DNA from 2 places in the Shewanella spartinae genome. Region 1 is predicted to be linked to the other one. Evidence: riboswitches for the same ligand, from Rfam matches in the RefSeq annotation. Region 1 holds a riboswitch; the other holds the start of a gene.
The links. A riboswitch is a leader RNA that binds a small molecule or an ion and turns the genes downstream of it on or off. The one in region 1 is predicted to bind cobalamin.
Positions count from the first base shown of each region.

Region 2: it holds a riboswitch for cobalamin, as region 1 does, so the genes downstream of both, K0I31_RS03625 (ABC transporter ATP-binding protein) here and K0I31_RS15600 (TonB-dependent receptor) in region 1, are expected to answer to the same signal.

Region 1 covers NZ_CP080418.1:3,589,099-3,597,994, forward strand. Annotated here, with positions in the region: gene K0I31_RS15595 (arylesterase) at 1-66, opposite strand, end outside; gene K0I31_RS15600 (TonB-dependent receptor) at 160-2,130, opposite strand; cobalamin riboswitch at 2,230-2,446, opposite strand; gene K0I31_RS15605 (DUF805 domain-containing protein) at 2,668-3,018, opposite strand; gene K0I31_RS15610 (metal-dependent hydrolase family protein) at 3,161-4,462, opposite strand; gene K0I31_RS15615 (hypothetical protein) at 4,651-5,295, opposite strand; gene K0I31_RS15620 (BlaI/MecI/CopY family transcriptional regulator) at 5,549-5,923, shown strand; gene K0I31_RS15625 (M56 family metallopeptidase) at 5,923-7,176, shown strand; gene K0I31_RS15630 (pepsin-like aspartyl protease) at 7,442-8,896, shown strand, end outside.
Region 2 covers NZ_CP080418.1:808,021-816,916, reverse strand. Annotated here, with positions in the region: gene cobO (cob(I)yrinic acid a,c-diamide adenosyltransferase) at 198-827, opposite strand; gene K0I31_RS03650 (cobyric acid synthase) at 842-2,446, opposite strand; gene cobU (bifunctional adenosylcobinamide kinase/adenosylcobinamide-phosphate guanylyltransferase) at 2,473-3,006, opposite strand; gene K0I31_RS03640 (adenosylcobinamide-GDP ribazoletransferase) at 3,003-3,770, opposite strand; gene cobT (nicotinate-nucleotide--dimethylbenzimidazole phosphoribosyltransferase) at 3,812-4,840, opposite strand; gene K0I31_RS03630 (FecCD family ABC transporter permease) at 5,009-6,052, opposite strand; gene K0I31_RS03625 (ABC transporter ATP-binding protein) at 6,039-6,920, opposite strand; cobalamin riboswitch at 7,124-7,302, opposite strand; gene K0I31_RS03620 (histidine phosphatase family protein) at 7,354-7,965, opposite strand; gene metH (methionine synthase) at 8,562-8,896, shown strand, end outside.

The sequences.
Region 1 (8,896 bases):
GCCACTTGGCCAGAAGATGATGGCCAAGATCAAGATAACGGGCAAGAGCAGCCACTTAAATTTCATCCCACAGACTCCCAAATGATCTATGCCCTATGATGAACAGCAGGCAATAAAAAAGCCAGTCAGATCTGACTGGCTCTTAAGGCTAAAGCCGCGTTAGAAGCGGTAGCTGGCGGTCAGGCGCAGCGCCCGGCCTGTGCCAGGGTAATAACCGCTACCCCAGGTGCTGAAATACCCTGAGCTGACATACTCCTTGTCCAGCAGGTTATCGACCCGCAGGCTGGCCAGCCAGGCATCGCGGCTATAGTTGATGGCGATGTTCGCCAGGGTATAGGCATCGAGCTTATCGCCCTGGTTGGCATTATCACCCTCCATGTAACGCTCACCGGTGTAGACCGCCTCGGCGAAGAGCTGCAGATGCTCATATACATCGTAGCTGACATAGCCACGACCTGAGTTCTTGGCCACCCAGGAGAGCGCCTTACCCTCGTTAGCCCCTTCGGTAAACTCGGCGTCTATGTAGTTATATTCAAGCCCAAGCAGTAGATCCTGAGTCGCCTGCCAATCCCAGTCTGCGCTCACCCCATAACGGCGCGAGGCATCGGCGTTCACGTTGGCGCCGGGAAAACTACCACCGACAGGCGTCTCGGCGCTGGGGTCGAAGACGATCTCATCTTCGAGATCCAGACGATAGGCACTCAGGCGCAGGGTATTACGCTCGAGCAGCAGATCCCAGCCCGCCTCGTAGGAGCGACCCGTCTGCGGCTTGAGTCCCTGAATGCTAGCCGGGGTATAGGCCTGCTCATCCACCTTGGCGAAACGGAAGTTATCGTCGGCCCGCAGGTAGAATCTATGTTGCTGGCTCGGGCGATAGTTGATGCCAAGCTCGAAGGCATGGGCATCCTGATCCAGATCTATCCCATTAGGGTACGCACTGGCGTCCACCAGCTCATCTGTCACCTCGGCGTAACGACCGCCCACCACATAGCTAAAACTCTCGGTGAGGGGCACGGTCGCCTGCACATAGGCGCTGGCCAGCTTCTGCACATTGCTGCGATTACTAAATGTCGCCTCGCCGCGGCTAAGATCCAGACCGGTCACCAGCTTAAGCTCGCCGTTATCCGTCTTGATGTTAGCCACAGCCTTAGGCTTAAACTCGAGCAGGGAGCGGGTATCGCGGCGGCTTGTGTTCCAGGTGCTTAGCCCTGTTGTTAGGGTGTCGCTGTAGTTAAGGTCGGCGCCCAACGACCAGGCCTCATTCAGCTGGCGCTGATAGCCGGTGCGGGCCGCCGTGGTCATCTCATGCAGGTAGGCATCGATAAAGAGATCGCCCTGCTTCAGATCACCCATTTGTCTTGGGTTTTGCTTGAGCTGATCATCATTCAGCGCAGCAGCGAGTTCGCGGTGGTTGTCATAGTGACTCGCCTCGGCGAAGAACTGCTGCACCTCATCGTCATACTGCAGTCGCCCCAGCACAGAGCTGGTCTTGCTGGCATTGTGATCGCGATAGTTATCGCTCTTGAGGTGGTTGGCCGCGCCATAGAGGCGCCAGTTGTCGTTGATGGCGACCGAGCCCTCGGCCTTAGCCTCAAAGGTGTCAAAGCTACCGCCGGAGAGCTGCAGGCTGCCGCCGTTATCTTTCGGCGCCTTGGTGATAATGTTGATCACCCCGCCAACCGCCTGGTCACCATAGAGTACACCGGCGCTGCCAGAGAGGATCTCGACTCGCTCCACCTGATTGAGCCCGATGGCGCCGATGCTCGGCGCGGCGATATCGATATTGTTGAGGCGACGACCATCGAGCAGGATCAAGGTGTTGTTGACCGCCTGACTGGCACTGAAACCGCGCATAGCAAATACGGCGCCCGAGTTTGAATCTGAGACCTGAATACCGCTCTGTCCGCGCAGCAAATCGGTGAGGTTGGTGGCACCGCTGAGCTCGATGGCGGCGGCGTCGATCACATTGACGTTAGCCGCGATATTGATAGGGGTGTTTTCGCTGCGGCCGATAACCGTGATAGTTTCATCCACAGGCCCTGGGGTGCCCGAACTTTCCGCTAAGGCAGGAAAGCTTCCGGCCAGACAGGCGCCAAGCAGTAGCGCAATTTTACTAGGTTGTGTACCCATTTTCCTTTAACTCCTAAAAGGGAAACAGGGCAAGGCGTCACGACTGGGCGCAGTCCATCAAACCGCCAGGGTCGCATTTCGAGATCTGCCCGCCGAAATCTCAAAATCACCTTAAGGGCCGGTCTCCGGACTGAGGCTAAGTCTAAACAAAGGGTTTAAACGACGAGCATAGATTTTTTTAACGCCATGATATTAAAGGCACGGCGCACCCAGCTCTCACCTATCACCGTTGCGGGGGCAGTGCCAGATTCTCACTGGCTTCCCGATTATCCCTTGCGCCATTTTGGCTAGGGCACCACATAAGGTTGACTAAATTAGGTCACGCTCTGTCTCATGGCAAGCCGCGATTTACCCGCGGCGTTGAGGAGAGGCTCTCTCCCGGCTACTGTGACAGAACGCGGGCATTATAGACGTCTACACGTATAAATGTCTAATACTCCCATGATGGCCCGAATCGGCATCTTCACCCAAGAGCAGCATTACTCCCTAAAAACAACAAAGGAGGCCTAAGCCTCCTTCATCGCAGATAGGGGAAAGTTACGCCTCGGCCAAAGCCTTAGGGTTTTCACCATATTCATTGCCTTCAACGCTGTCTTGTACATAGAAGACGATCAGCACGATAGCACCGATAAGCGGGATCAGACCGATCAACTGCCACCAGCCCGAACGGCCGGTGTCGTGTAGGCGTCTTGCCGAGATAGCGAGAGTTGGGATAAGCAGTGCCAGCGAGAAGATACCGCTCAGCATATACAGACCTGTCACCACATCTATGGTTGCCGCCACGGCATAGAAGATGATGTAGAACAGGGTAAACATCCAAAATTCTTTGCGACGAGCACGACCGGTGAAATCAGCAAACTTCTTCAACGCACCAATAAAATATTCCATATAGTTCCCTTTGTTTACGTAAATTGACTGAAAAACTCCAATAAAAGAGGGGGCCATTCCTAAGCCCCCTATTGGATAAGTGTCATAATATATCAATAGTTTAAAAAATATAAATTGAATTTTAATGACAATCTTTTTTCACTCACAGGCGCGACTTCACCACCTTGCCACCTTTCATCACGAATCCCACATCCAGCAGGGCCGAGATATCCTCCAGCGGGTTGCCCTGGGTGGCGATAATATCGGCCTGCTTGCCGACACTCAGGGTGCCCAGGCTATCTGACATATTCACTAGCTCGGCGCCATTGATGGTGGCCGAGATCAGCACATCTTTATTGCTCATGCCCGCCTGATTCATCAACACGGCCTCCCGCGCATTGGTGCCGTGGGCCGAGACGCCGCTGTCGGTACCATAGGCAATCTTGACCCCGGCCTTATAGGCGCGGGTAAAGTTAGCCGTCATATCGGCGCCCACTCGCACCGCCTTCTGCTTGATGGCCGGCGACATGAAGTCAGACTCCTTGGCCATATGCACCACGGTATCGCCCGCCAACAGGGTGGGCACCAGGAAGGCGCCATTCTTCTTGAGTAGCTTGATGCTCTCCTTATCGGCGTAGCTGCCGTGCTCTATGCTATCGACCCCGGCGCGCAGGGCGGCGTTGATCCCCTCTGTCGCATGGGCATGGCTGGCCACCTTACGCCCCAGGGCATGGGCCGTCGCCACAATTTCTTTGATCTCATCGTCGTTCATCTGCTGGCCCGTGCCCGTGTCGGTATCCGACAAGACGCCACCGGTAGAGGTGATCTTGATGACATCGGCGCCAAACTTGATGGCGCGGCGGGTGGCGCGGCGACAATCATAGGGGCCGTCGCAGATGGTCTTAGTGGTGAACTTATCCAGCAGATCTGGGCTCATGCCATCCACATCGCCATGGCCGCCGGTCACCGACACCCCGCCCGAAGCGATGATGCGCGGCCCGTCTACCCACCCCTTAGCAATGGCATCGCGCAGGGCATACATCTGCTCCGGCTTGGCGCCGAGGTCCCTAACCGTGGTAAAGCCCGCCATCAGGGTCTTATTGGCGAAATAGGCGCTCTGCATCGCCACATCGGCGTCTGACATCCTAAGGCGCTGGCTATCATTCTTGGGCCCCAGCTCGCCTTGTAGATGCACATGCATATCCATCAGACCCGGCATCACAAAGCCCTGCTTGAGATCCACATACATAGCGCCGGGCGCGACTGTCTCGACGCTCAGGTAACCGGGGGCAACCTGGCTAATCTTACCGTCGGTGATCACCAGGGTCTGTTCGCTGAGCGGCTTGGCGGCCGGGTCGGCCAGCAGGGTGCCGGCATGGATCACTGTCACATCATTGGCAAACAGGGATGGCGACAAGAGCATAGCCGTCAATGCGGCGAGGGGGAGCAGAGTATTATTTTTCATTATGGCCCGTTAATCATGTCTGAAGGAGTGAGAACTCGCCGCGCCTTGCCGAGAAAGCTCCCGGTAAGGACAAGGGCGAGCGCCTAAAACTTGACTAACATGACAACAAATTGGCCTAAAAACAACCACAAATGCGGCCATTGTTAACCCTGACTAAAGCAGCGTCGCAAGCAAGTGTCAAGCAGGCGTTATCTCAGGCCCGACACATCGGCGATACGCTCGACGGGCGGCGCTATCTTAAGGGAGGAGAGGGATAACAAGGCCTCGCCCCGCGCCGATTGATGCAGCAGGAACAGATCTTCCTTGCCGGCAATAACCGTATAGTGACCTATCTCGCCGACGGGCTTATCTATGCCCTGCTCGCCTCTGTGGGTCTGCGGCATCTTATCGCAGGTCAACATGGCGCTATAGCTCGCCTTACCGCTGAGATCTCTGGCGCCCAGTTTCTGGTATTGCATCTCACCTTCGCAGGTATGGCGATACTGATCGGCAAAACCGTCGAGAAAAGCCTCGGGGTCGATACGCTGCGCCATCCCCTTAAACCCCTGCACGCAGTAGAGCGACGACCAATGGGCCAGCAGCTCCTGGGCGGGTACAAACTCGGCCGAAAACATATCGCCACGCTGCTCACTGTAGGCCAGGCGCCAGTTGGCGGGGAAATGCAGGCCAAGGTTCTGCTTGAAGATCGTCAATTGACTGGGCTGAACATGGGCCTGTGATGACATCTGTGCCAGCTCGGTGGCGGTCGCGTCCAAGGGCTGTGCGAACAGCGGCAGAGCGAGCACCAGCCTTTTGGCCAACGCCGGAGTGAATACCTGTAGTGAAAAATCCATTTTATCTACCTCATCCTCAATGCTGCGACACCCAGATAGCAAACAAAGATAGCCGACAAACCGATAACAATCTGCGGCCATTTGCAGTGTGAATCACTAAACACCAGTGATTTCCAGCAGATATTACTACAAAGTTACCCAGAGGGAGCGGATGATTTACAAAAATTAAGACTGAAAAATTCCTTGACGCTTTGGATTACAGATGTAATCTTAATTAAAAATTACAAACGTAATCGTAAAAGACGGTCCTATCATGAAAGAGATTAGCAACGCCGAACTGTCGGTACTCAACATCCTATGGCAAGACTCGCCCCTAGGCGCCAGCGAGGTGGTAGTGGCGCTGGCCAGCAGCCAGGGCATGCACGAAAAAACCGTGAAGACACTGCTCAACCGCCTGGTGAAGAAACAAGCCCTGGGCTTTGAGAAGGAAGGTAGAGCCTATCGCTACTTCCCGCTGATCGATCAGAGCGAGTATCAACTCAAGGAGAGCCAGTCTTTCGTGGAGCGGGTGTTCGCCGGTAAGGTCGCCCCCCTGGTGGCAGGCTTTGCCAAGCAGAAACAGCTGAGCCCAGAGGATATCGCCGAACTTAAGGCACTCATCGATAACTGGGAAGAGGAGCAGTCCTGATGATCTCGCTAATCATTAATCTGATGCTGCCGCTAACCCTGCTGTGCGCGGTTATCCTGTTGCTGCACAGGCCGCTGCTAGCACATCTGGGTGCCCACAACACCTACATGCTCTGGGCCTCGGTGCCCTTGTTGTTGGCGGGCACACTACTGGGTCAGCTGGTTCCCGCCAGACTTGCCAGCCCCTCGCTTGAGCAGCTACAGCACTATCGCGTGCTGGCCGGTGAGCTGTTATCCCAGGGCGAGAACCCGACACTAAACCTGATATTGGCCAGCATCTGGCTGCTGGGCAGCCTGACACTGCTCGGCGCCCTGCTCTATCAGGCGACTCAGCTTAAACGCCTGAGTAACAGAGCCGAAGCGATCGAGCTGCCGCAAACATTGAGCCAGGGGCCGCTATCTCTGACAGAGCGCGAGACCTCTCTGGTGATCAAGTGCCACCCAGAGATAGATTCCCCCATGCTGGCGGGACTGTTCAAGCCAGTGATCTTGGTGCCGACGGGTTTTACACAGCTCGCCCTATCACAGCAGGCGGCGGTACTCAGCCATGAGCTTAAGCATCTTACCCGCCACGACATAGCAGCCAACCTCTTTGGCTACCTGCTGGCAACGCTCTTCTGGTTCAACCCTGTGTGCTGGCTGGCCTATCGTCGTTTTCGTGACGACCAGGAGCTAGCCTGCGATGCCGAGGTCACCACCCACATGGATAAACTACAGCGAATTGCCTATAGCCAAACGCTATTGGCCTACTCCCAGCAGGCCCACCTGGGCATGCTACACACTCACTATGGAAACAAGACCATCCTCAAGGAGCGGATCATGCAAATGAAGAAAACACACACCAAGCGACCTCTCGCCATTTTAGGTCTGGCACTCACACTGGGCCTGTCGGGCGCCTTAATCAACCAGAGCGCCGTCGCGGGCGACAAGCATCATGACGAACACCAGGACAAGGCCAAGGCTCCAAGCCCTGTGATGCGCGTCGAGCCAGCCTATCCGGCCGAGGCGGCGAAACAAAGTGTCGAGGGCTATGTGCAGCTAGCCTTTGATATCAACAAGCAGGGCAAAGTCAGTAATGTGTCTGTTATCGAGTCATCCCCTGCCGGTGTGTTTGACGTCGAAGCCGTTAAGGCGCTGAGTCAGTGGCGCTATGAAGCCTCGCCCGAGGGCGTCAGCCAGGCTAAGGTTCAGCTGGATTTTATGATGTCGGTGCCTAAGGCTGAGATCGAAAGAGTTCGGGTCACCGCCGGCTAAGGCCAGGTTCACAATCCGAAGAGTGAAAAGGGGCCGCGTTGCTCTTTTTCTGTTACCAAAACTGCTCAGGCCATCTCCCGACTAACTAAACATTTCCTAAACTTGTCAATCAGCAAGGCTCCCGCAAACAGGCTCATCCGGATCTCTTGGTTTCTTCCTGGCCTTAGACCTACCACCGTCCTTAAATTGACCCTCTAAGGAGGATAGGGTAAAACAATCACTTATATAACAATTATATGAATTCCCTTAGCCCCAAAGGTCATCGATGAGTTCAACCACCAATGCCCCCCGCACCCTCAAAGTCCCTCTCGTCAATGTGTATGCCAAAGGTGGCTACAGTGCCCAGTTAAGAATTGGCGCCGAGAAGCACCCGCTGAACCTGATCTTAGATACCGGCAGCAGCACGCTGGTGGTATCCGGCAGCGACTATGTCGAGGAGCGCGACACTGCCCTCACCCCCACCAGCTTCGCCCAGGAGGTGCTTTACGGTATAGGCGGCTGGGACGGCCCAGTGGTCTACACCCGGGTGGGGATTCGTGAGGATGCGATAGATTTCGATCTCCATGACGACCATGTTCCCCATGCCCATCATCCGATTGTGCTTGAGCAGTGTCCTGTGGCCGTGGTGTCATCTCTTGCCCAGGAGACCAGCTTTGCCGATGCCGACGGCATCTTAGGTCTGGCCTACGACGCCCTTAACAAGGTCTATGATCTCAAGAACTATTTTCATCACTATGGCATAGCCCCAGCGCTCACCTTCCCCTGGCCCTTCGATGAGGAGATCCACCTGTGCAGCCAGCACTATCGCCCCATACTCACTGACGCGAATCATGACTTCTCCATGGGTCAGGGCGCGCTCGCCGCGCAAGACTCCCAGTGGCATCAGGCGACCGAGACGAGCTTCAATAGCGAAGATCTACGCCAGTTTAAGCGCTTTCTGCGTACCCAGCCGACAGATGATCTGCCGCCCTATTTCAGCAATTTAACCAGCCACGGCCTGACCCCTAACAAGTTTGCCTTCTTCGCCCGCCGCTCCAGCATACATGTGGCCAGCAAAGAGGTGCTCGCACCCAACAGCGCCAACGAGTTCGCCTTCCTCGGCCAGGATCCCCTCAACCAGGGCTGGTTGATCTTAGGTGGCGGCGAGGAACATACCGAACTGTACCAGGGCGAATTTAAAACCATAGCGGTGATCGAAAACCGGTATTACAACGTCAACCTGGTGGGACTAAAAATAGGCGATGGCGAGATGATCCCCAGCCTGCTGACGCAATCTGTAGAGAATGCAGAGCAGCAAGCATTAGCGGAGCACGAGTCAGCAGAGCAAGCGCCAGAAGCAGACGACGCCCAGCAAGATAACTCACCATCTGACACTAGTGCGCTCTGCCCAGACGGCCAGCACCTGCACACCCATGGAGTACATATCTGTGACACACTCAGGGGGCAGAGCAACGCCATCATAGACACGGGCGCCTCGGCAATCGTGCTCACCCGTCACCTGTTTGGCGCGCTGACTCAGGCCCTAGAAACGATAGATCCCAAGTTCACCGAGCAGATAGCCCCCTTTAGCGATATCGCTTTTCAGCAAACAGGTATCGACATGGCAGAGCTACAGCTGGAGCGCTGGCCAAATATCACCTTCTATTTTGTCGGCCCGCGAAACGAGCATGACGCGGCGCCGAGCTGCAACGATCCCGACTGTCCGCCGGGATGCGAGCCC
Region 2 (8,896 bases), 1.8 Mb from region 1:
ATGAGCATACATGAGTATGTGATTGGGTGAGTCAGCGCAGACAATACCGCCACAGGAGCAAACAGGAAGAAATCTAAATTGCGTCATGAAGTGCTCCAGTGCAAGGCGCCCCGCAATGAACGGCGAAGACATACCTATAGGTAGGCGAGCCGTGAATGAGGACGCAACGCCGCAATTGAGCACTGCAATAGCAATTTTCAGTAGTCGAAGCCGAGCTGGGCTTTAACGCCGCTCTCAAATGCATGCTTTATGGGCTGCACCTCACTCACAGTATCCGCAAGCTCCAAAATCGCCCGATGACAGGCACGCCCCGTGACAATCACATGCTGCATGGGCGGACGGTTCTTAAGCGCCGTCAGCACCCTGTCCAGATCCAGATAGTGATAGCTCACCATGTAGGTGAGTTCGTCCAGCAGCACTATGTCTATGGTGTCGTCGCTCAGCAGGGTCTCGGCCGCCTCCCAGGCACTCTGCGCCGCCAGGGTATCGGCCTCTCTGTCCTGGGTCTCCCAGGTAAAGCCGGTGGCCATCACATGAAACTCGACCCCCACCTTCTCCAGCACGGCGCGCTCGCCGCAGGGCCAGTTGCCCTTGATAAATTGCACCACGGCGGCCTTCTTACCATGACCGACGGCGCGGGTGATGTTACCGAAACCCGCCGTGGTCTTGCCCTTGCCGTTGCCGGTCATCACCAGCAGCACGCCCTTCTCGGTCTGGGCCTTGGCGATCTTGGCGTCCACCGCCTCCTTCACCTTCTGCTGACGCGCCTTATGACGCTCGGCCTTATGATTTTCCGCCTGATTTTCCGCCTGCTTGTCCGCGCTCATCTTCTTTCCTTTAGTTAATTATTCTTGTTTGGGCGCCTTAGTGGCGTCTCGGCGAGGATGGCGCTCAGCCTCGCCATGTCCAGATGCCCGGCCAGGGTATCGGCGAGGCGATCTAACTGTGCCTGTTTGATCGCCTCGGGATCGACGGCGGCCGCACTGCTGAGCCCGGCCCAGCCAAGGAGCAGCGCACAGGCCTCAGGGCTGTCGAACAGACCATGCAGATAGCTGCCCAGGATCTGGCCATCATGGGACAGACAGCCCTCGTTAAACCGATTGCCCTCGTCACTCTCTAGGGTGAGGGGTTTGGTCGCCTTAGATAACAGCGTGGAGCGGCCACAGTGGATCTCATAGCCAGCAATGCTTGCGCGCTCGCCCGCCAGTTTTATCGTGCCTGTCACCTGAGCCAGACGCTTGTTAGGGGTCAGCTCTGTGACTATGGGCAGTAGCCCCAGGCCATCGCTGTCACCTGCCTCCCCCTCGACCCCTTGGGGATCTTCGATGGCCAGCCCCAACATCTGATAGCCACCGCAGATGCCGATCACCTTGCCGCCATATCTCAGGTGGCGCTTAAGGGCGCGATCCCAGCCCTGTTCGACCATGGTGGCCAGGTCCTGCCGCACACTCTTACTGCCGGGCAGTATGATGAGATCGGCATCAATTGCCTGACCGTCGTAGGCCTCGTTTACCTGTTGATAGCGAAAGTCTATGTCTGGGTGCAGCCTGAGGGGGTCAAAATCTGTGTGATTGCTGATGCGGGGAAAGACCAGCACCAAGACCCGAAAGCGGGCGTTGCCACTGCTCACCTGACGGGCATCCAGGGCGTCTTCGGCCTCCAGGTGCAGATCGTTAAGGTAGGGCAAGACGCCCAGCACTGGCTTGTCTATCCTGGCCTCTAGCCAATCTAGGCCAGGCTTAAGCAGAGAGATGTCGCCGCGAAAGCGATTGATCACCACGCCTCTGACTCTGGCCTGCTCGGATGCTGACAACAGTGCCAGGGTGCCGACGATATGGGCGAACACCCCGCCTTTGTCGATGTCGGCGATCAGGATCACCGGGCAGTCCACCGCCTCGGCGAAGCCCATGTTGGCGATATCCCCCTCGCGCAGGTTGATCTCCGCCGGGCTACCCGCCCCTTCCACCAGGATCAGCTCATACTGCCGCTCCAGGCGTGACAGTGAATCCAGCACAGCCGCCATCGCCTTGGTGCGATAACCCTGGCTGTCTTTGCCAAAATAGGTCTGGGCCTCCATGTGGGACAGAGCCTTGCCCTGCACTATCACCTGGGAGCTGGTGTCCGAGTTGGGTTTAAGCAGTATGGGGTTGAAGTCTGTGTGGGGCGCAAGGTAACAGGCCTCGGCCTGCAGCGCCTGGGCACGGCCTATCTCACCGCCGTCAAGGGTCACCGCGCTGTTGAGCGCCATGTTTTGCGGCTTGAAGGGCGCCACCCTGCGCCCCTGACGGGCGAAATAGCGGCACAGGCCCGCCACCAGGGTGCTCTTACCCGCATCCGAGGTGGTGCCCTGCACCATCAAGATATTGCCACTCGCCTCTTGATTGCTATTGCCCTGCTTGCACTGTTTACTCTGGTTTCGCTGATTACTTAAGTTATCTGGTGTCATTACTTTGCTTCCTATTCCCTGGCGCCCTAGCTCGTCTCATCCTTGAGGATCAGCGGCAGACCCGCGGTGACCAAGACCACCTGCTGGGCTCGCTGAGCGATTGCCTGATGCAGCCAGCCCGCCTCGTCGACAAATCGTCGACTCAAGGGGTCGGCCGGTACCACGCCACAGCCCACCTCATTGCTGATCAGCACGACAGCCCCTGGCGCCGTTTCCAAGGCGCGCAGCAGCGCCGCCTTGGCCGCCGGCCAGTCATCCCCCTCAAGCAGCTGATTGGTGAGCCAGAGGGTGAGGCAATCGACTAGGATTACCCGCTTCTCCCTGGCGTGAGTTTCGATACAGGCACTCAAGTGTAGCGGACACTCCAGGGTCTGCCAGGGCAAACCATCCTCACGGCGCTCATCCTGGTGTCGGGCGATGCGCGCGCGCATCTCCTCATCCAGCCCCTGGGCGGTGGCCACAAACAGGCACTCATAACCCTTGGCCACATAATCGGCCACCAAGGAAAGGCCATGGCGAGACTTGCCACTGCGGGCGCCGCCTAGAACCAGGTGTATCATAGGCTGATCACCAGGATAAACAGGTAACAGAGCAGCTCGATCACCTGCTGGGTCGCCCCCAGCACATCGCCTGTATAACCGCCGATCTGACGGCGATAACTGCGTACCAGCAGCTGGCGGGCCGCCAGCAACACCAAACAGAGCGAGAGCGCCGAGGCGATACCGCTGAGCCAGAGGGTGAGGATGCCGGTCAGCAGCAAAATGCCGAGCTCATTTGGGGTCTGCGACTGGGCCAGAGGCTTGCTCTTGCTGCTGTCGTCATCCCGAACATAGGTCTCGGTGAAGATGAGTGAGGCCGCCACCATACGGCTCAGGCAGTGGCCCACCACCAAGGCTGCCATCACGAGATCGCCATCGAACAGGGCAATTTCACTGAGCAGCACAAACTTAAACAGCAGGCTCATCACTAGGGCCAGCACCCCATAGGTGCCGACACGCGAGTCTTTCATTATGGTGAGCTTATCCTGCACCTGCCAGCCGCCACCGAACCCGTCGGCGGTATCCGCTAGGCCATCCTCGTGGAAGCCGCCGGTGAGCAGCAGCCCGGCCACCATGGCGAGTAAGATGGCGACGCTGATGGGCAATACCTGAGTCGCCAGGCTATAGACCAGGGCGCAGAGGCCACCGACAAGCACGCCGACCAGGGCGAAGTAACGGCTGGCCTGATTGAGCCGCTCATTGTCGACCTTCACCCAGGTCGGCATGGGGATCCGGGTAAAGAAGCCCATGGCGATAAAAAACAGGTTTAACTCTCTGGCAAACATCGTCGCGCTTTCCCTTTTTGATCCTTAGATTGCTATTGCCGCTAAATCGAAATGCCCATCTCTTCGAGGGAGGCCATCTCGTTGTAAAACTTGGCCGCCGCCTGCACCAGAGGCACAGCCAGCGCCGCCCCGGTTCCCTCACCGAGACGCAGTCCGAGGGACAAGAGCGGCTGGGCATTGAGATGCTCCAGCATCAGTTTGTGGCCGCGCTCGCAGGACTCGTGGGCGAAGATCATATAGTCCCGGGCGTGGGGCGCTATGGTCACCGCTGCCAGGGCCGCCGCCGTGGCGATGAAGCCGTCGATCAGCACCAGCATCTTCAGCTCTGCCGCCGCCAGTATGGCGCCGGTCATCTGCACTATCTCGAAGCCACCCAGGCAGGCCAATACGCCATAGGGATCTCCTAGTTGCTCACGGTGCAAAAACAGCGCCTGCTCCACCAGCAGCTGTTTGCGTGCCAAGGTGGCGGCATCTATGCCAGTGCCCCGACCGACACACTCGGCCGCCTCGCGCCCCATCAGCGCCGCCATGATGGCCGCCGCCGAGCTGGTGTTGCCTATGCCCATCTCGCCGAAGGCTATTAGGTTACAGCCGCGGCCGTGATGCAGCGCGACCCGCTCCCTGGCCATGGCGAAGCCCTGCTTGACCGCGCCCAGGGTCATGGCGGGCTCGCGATGAATCGCACCTGTGCCAGCCCCCAACCTGTGGTTGATAAGCTTAGGTTGATCATGGATCTCCTGGGCGATGCCGCAGTCGATCACCTCCATGGTGATCCCTCCCTGGGCACAGAACAGATTGATGGCCGCGCCGCCCTTGAGGAAATTCATCACCATCTGGGTAGTCACCTCGCTAGGCGCGATGGAGACCCCGGAGGCGGCGATGCCGTGATCGCCGGCAAACACCAAGAGGGTTGGTTTGACGATCTGCGGCTTGTCTGGACCCAGCACCCGGGCGATAGTCATCGCCAGGGTCTCGAGCGCGCCCAAGGCGCCGAGGGGCTTGGTCTTAGTGTCTATCTTCTGCTGGATCTTGGCATCGAACTCGCTACTTACCTCAGTGACTTCAAACATACTGGTACCTCATATCGCTCGCCCTCGTTCTCGATTCATTGCAATCCACGCCTTCTTAGCAGGCATAGTTCAATACGCTTTGCCTTCAATGCTCTCTCCTTCCATGCACCTTTCTTCGATACACCTTTCCTTCAATGCACCTTTCCTTCGATGCATAGGGAACCTAGGCTAGTTGCTACGCTTACCGCCCAGGATAAACAGAAAGAAGAGGCTGCCTATCACAGCCGTAATGATCCCCACCGGCAGCTCCTGATAGCTGAGCAGGCAGCGCGCCAGCACATCCACCCAGATCATAAACAGGCCGCCCACCAAGGCCGTCAGCAGCAGGGCGAAACGCCCGGGCAGCAATAGGCGCACCATGTGGGGCACCATCAGGCCGACGAAGCCGATGCCGCCACAGTTGGCCACCAGGACGGCGGTGATCAGCGAGCAGAGCAGCAGGCTGACGAGACGCAGGCGCTGCACCCGAATGCCCAGGGTGTGGGCGGTCTCATCCCCCGCCTGAATGGCGAGGATCTGCCGCTTGAGCAGCAGCAAAATGGCGCTCGCCGCCAACACCAGCAGCCAGGGCAGCCAGAGCATCTGCCAGCTCGCCTTAGCAAAGCTGCCCAGGCTCCAGAACAGCACAGAGGCGGCCGATTGCGGCCCGGAGAAATAGAGCATCAGGCTGGCCAGCGCCCCAAACAGGAAGGAGATCGCCACCCCGGAGAGCAACATGCGCTCTATCTGGGTGTTCAAATCCCGCCCGCACAGGGCCAGCACCATGAGCACCGCCAGGCTGGCGCCGATAAAGGCGCCGAGCGGCAGGCCGACACTGGCCAAAGTGCCGCCGACACCGCCCAGCAGGGTGATCACCACAACCGCCCCCAGACTGGCGCCCGATGAGATGCCAAACAGATAGGGGTCGGCCAGGGGATTGCGAGTCACCGTCTGCAACACGGCGCCCGCCAGGGCCAGGCCGAAGCCGGCGATGAAGGCCAGCAAGATGCGCGGCAGGCGCAGCTCAATCAATATTCTTGCGGTCACGCCGCCGGGATCGGCGCCGCTCAGCTTGGCCAGCAGCACCTCAAGCACCTCGGCGACGCCTATCTGCGCCGCGCCGAAGCTCACCGCCAACACAGGAGTCGCCAGGGTCAACAATCCCAGACAGACGAAGGCCAGGTACTGTTGCGGGCTATAGCCTCTTCCCAGACTCAGGCTAGCGCTCATCATGGTTAGCCTCCTTCGCCTCAAAGGCCTGGTCACCCAAGCCATTGCCGTGCTGAGTACTATGCCCGCCATCTTGAAGGTGATAGCCATAGAAATAGTTAATCTGCGGGTTGCCGTGCTGTGGATGGGGCGATACCTGACAGCAGACGCCGAATACCCTGGCGATCTGCGCCTCGCTCAGCACCTGTTTGGGCGAGCCCTGGGCCACGGCCTTACCCTGGTCCAGCAGCAAAAGTTGATCGCAAAGGGCGCTGGCGAGATTGAGGTCGTGAATCGAAATCACCACAGTCACCCCCAGGGCCTTGAGCAGCTCGAGGATCTGGATCTGATAGCGGATATCCAGGTGATTGGTGGGCTCATCGAGGATCAACAGCTTAGGCTGCTGCACTATGGCGCGGGCGATCAGCGCCCGCTGCTTCTCGCCCCCGGACAGGGAGGCGTAGGTCTGTCCGGCGCGATCCTTGAGCCCCACTGTCTCCAGGGCCTGACTCACCGCCAGGCGGTCAGCCTTAGTGGTCATGGAGAAGGCGGCCTTGTGTGGCGTAAGCCCCAATGCCACCAGCTGGGCCGTGGTCATGTCGAAATGCTGGGGCGTGTCTTGCAGCACCACGGCCACCTCGCGGGCAAAGGCCCTGGCGCTCAGGCTGGCGATGGGCTGGCCAAACAGTTGGATCTCGCCACTACTTGGGGTGAGGAAGCGATAGAGGCAGCGCAGCAGGCTGGACTTGCCGGCGCCGTTGGGGCCTATGATCCCCAGCATCTTGCCTTCTGGCAGATCCAACTTGACCCCAGAGAGGATGGTGCGCTCGCCGCAGCGCCAGCTGAGATCCCGTACCGACAGCGCTGGGCGCGCGCAGGCGCCATCGCCGATGGCTGCACCAGCACCTGTGTCTGTACCTAAAATTGCATCGTCACTGGCGCCGTGAGACAGGAGTGATTCTGTTTGTGATGGCTGACTAGGGGCGCTCAAGGTCGCGCCCTCCGGGAAGCAGCGCCGAGGCGCCCTCTCCCTTGGGCCAGACTCGGCCCCGAGGTATTCTTCATCTATTGGCTCCCTCAAGTCACCCGCTTGAGATAGTGGTTAGAGAGTAGGCAGGTATCCTGACTCGTGGCCAACCGGTCGACTTAGACCTAGCGGCACACTCACAGTTGCGGGCACAGTTTGGGCTAGCGGCGCTGGGCCTTCCCCAATTCCCTATTAAGTCCGAGTTATCGCCTTGGCGATCTCGACACCATACTCCCGGCGCAGGCGGTCCCTGCGCCCGGTTATTATGCTAAATTTTGCCGCCGACACAAGGCCAGACTCACTCGGCGTCATGCCAGTGCAGACGCCAGTAGCCCTCTCCCGCCTTGTCGCGATAGTGACTTATCTTGACCACACTGCCATAGTCCAGACTCAGCCGGGTATAGAAGCCTACGGCGCGCTCTACCCCCAGGGCCTTGGCCATCAGGTGACGTATCACGCCGCCATGGGTGATCAGTAACAAGGCCTCGCCGCTATGCTGATGTACAAGTTGCTCGACCACCTCGTCGACACGCCGCTCGAAATCAGCCATGGGCTCCCCCTCGGGCAGCGGATTGGCCCAAGGGTCCCGCCAATAGGCACTCAGCTCCTCACCGTGATCGGCATGCAGCTCAGGGATAGGCTGGCCATCCCAACGGCCGAAGTAGATCTCCTTGAGCCCGGCATCCAGGGCTACCTTCACCTGATTCTTAGTCGTCAGATGTTCGGCAAACACGCGGCAACGTTTGAGCGGCGAGCTGATCACCCTGTCCACCGCCTGGGGCAGCTTAGCATAGGCCAGCTGCATCTGGGCGAAGCCTATCTCGGTGAGAGGTTGATCGCTATGGCCGCGCAGCAGGTTGCCGCCTTCACATTCGCCGTGGCGCATCAAATAGAGTGTCGTTTGCGTCATAACTGCAGCATTAAACCTTTAAAATCTAGATGGTTAGCAGGATACTCTCTGGAAGTATCCCTTGGCAATGAAAGATAAATAAGGCATTGAAAAACTTTCAGATTCACCCACTCTCGCGACATGAGCCTTATGCCATGGGAACGCGGCTTAACCAGCATTCTTCCTCGAAGCCAAACCAGATTTAAGCTTAGGGAAGTTGCGAATAAGTCCTCATGGTACTCTGGCTTACACAGCAATTGGCGTTCAAGGCGTCTGACGCAGGGCATGCCGGGGCCTGTCTAAGTCAGATAACGCAGAGAGCCGGTTGCTGTGTAAGCCCCTAAGGGCGTGGCTTACAGGCCTATCTGCTGTGTTGTGCTTCTTACAAAGGACTTGGGCCATTTGCTGCGAACCACGCCTTGCATCTAGGTCTGTAAGCCGACGCAGAGCAGATGGGACCTGTTCGCACCTTCCCCTATACTCTTTAGACTTGCCCTGGGTATTATAAGTCGATTAGTATAGACGTCTATACGTTTATACATCCAAAATAAAAATAGCACGTCAAATCGATAGACGCGGCAGTTTAGGCAATAGGTCAGTTGAAGTAGGTGAAAGTTATGGCGACCCAATCCCCTGTTCGAAACGTAAGGCAGATTAACGACGCGATCCGCGCGCGGCTCAATAAGGAAATTTTGATCCTCGACGGCGCCATGGGCACCATGATCCAGAACCACAAGCTAGAGGAGGCCGACTTTCGCGGCGAACGCTTTGCCGAGTGGCCCTGCGATCTCAAGGGTAACAACGACCTGTTGGTGCTGACCCAACCCGAGCTTATCAAGCAGATCCACAGAGATTACCTGCTGGCGGGCGCCGACATCATAGAGACCAACACCTTCAACGCCACCCAGGTGGCCATGGCCGACTATGAGATGCAGGAGCTGTCACGGGAGAT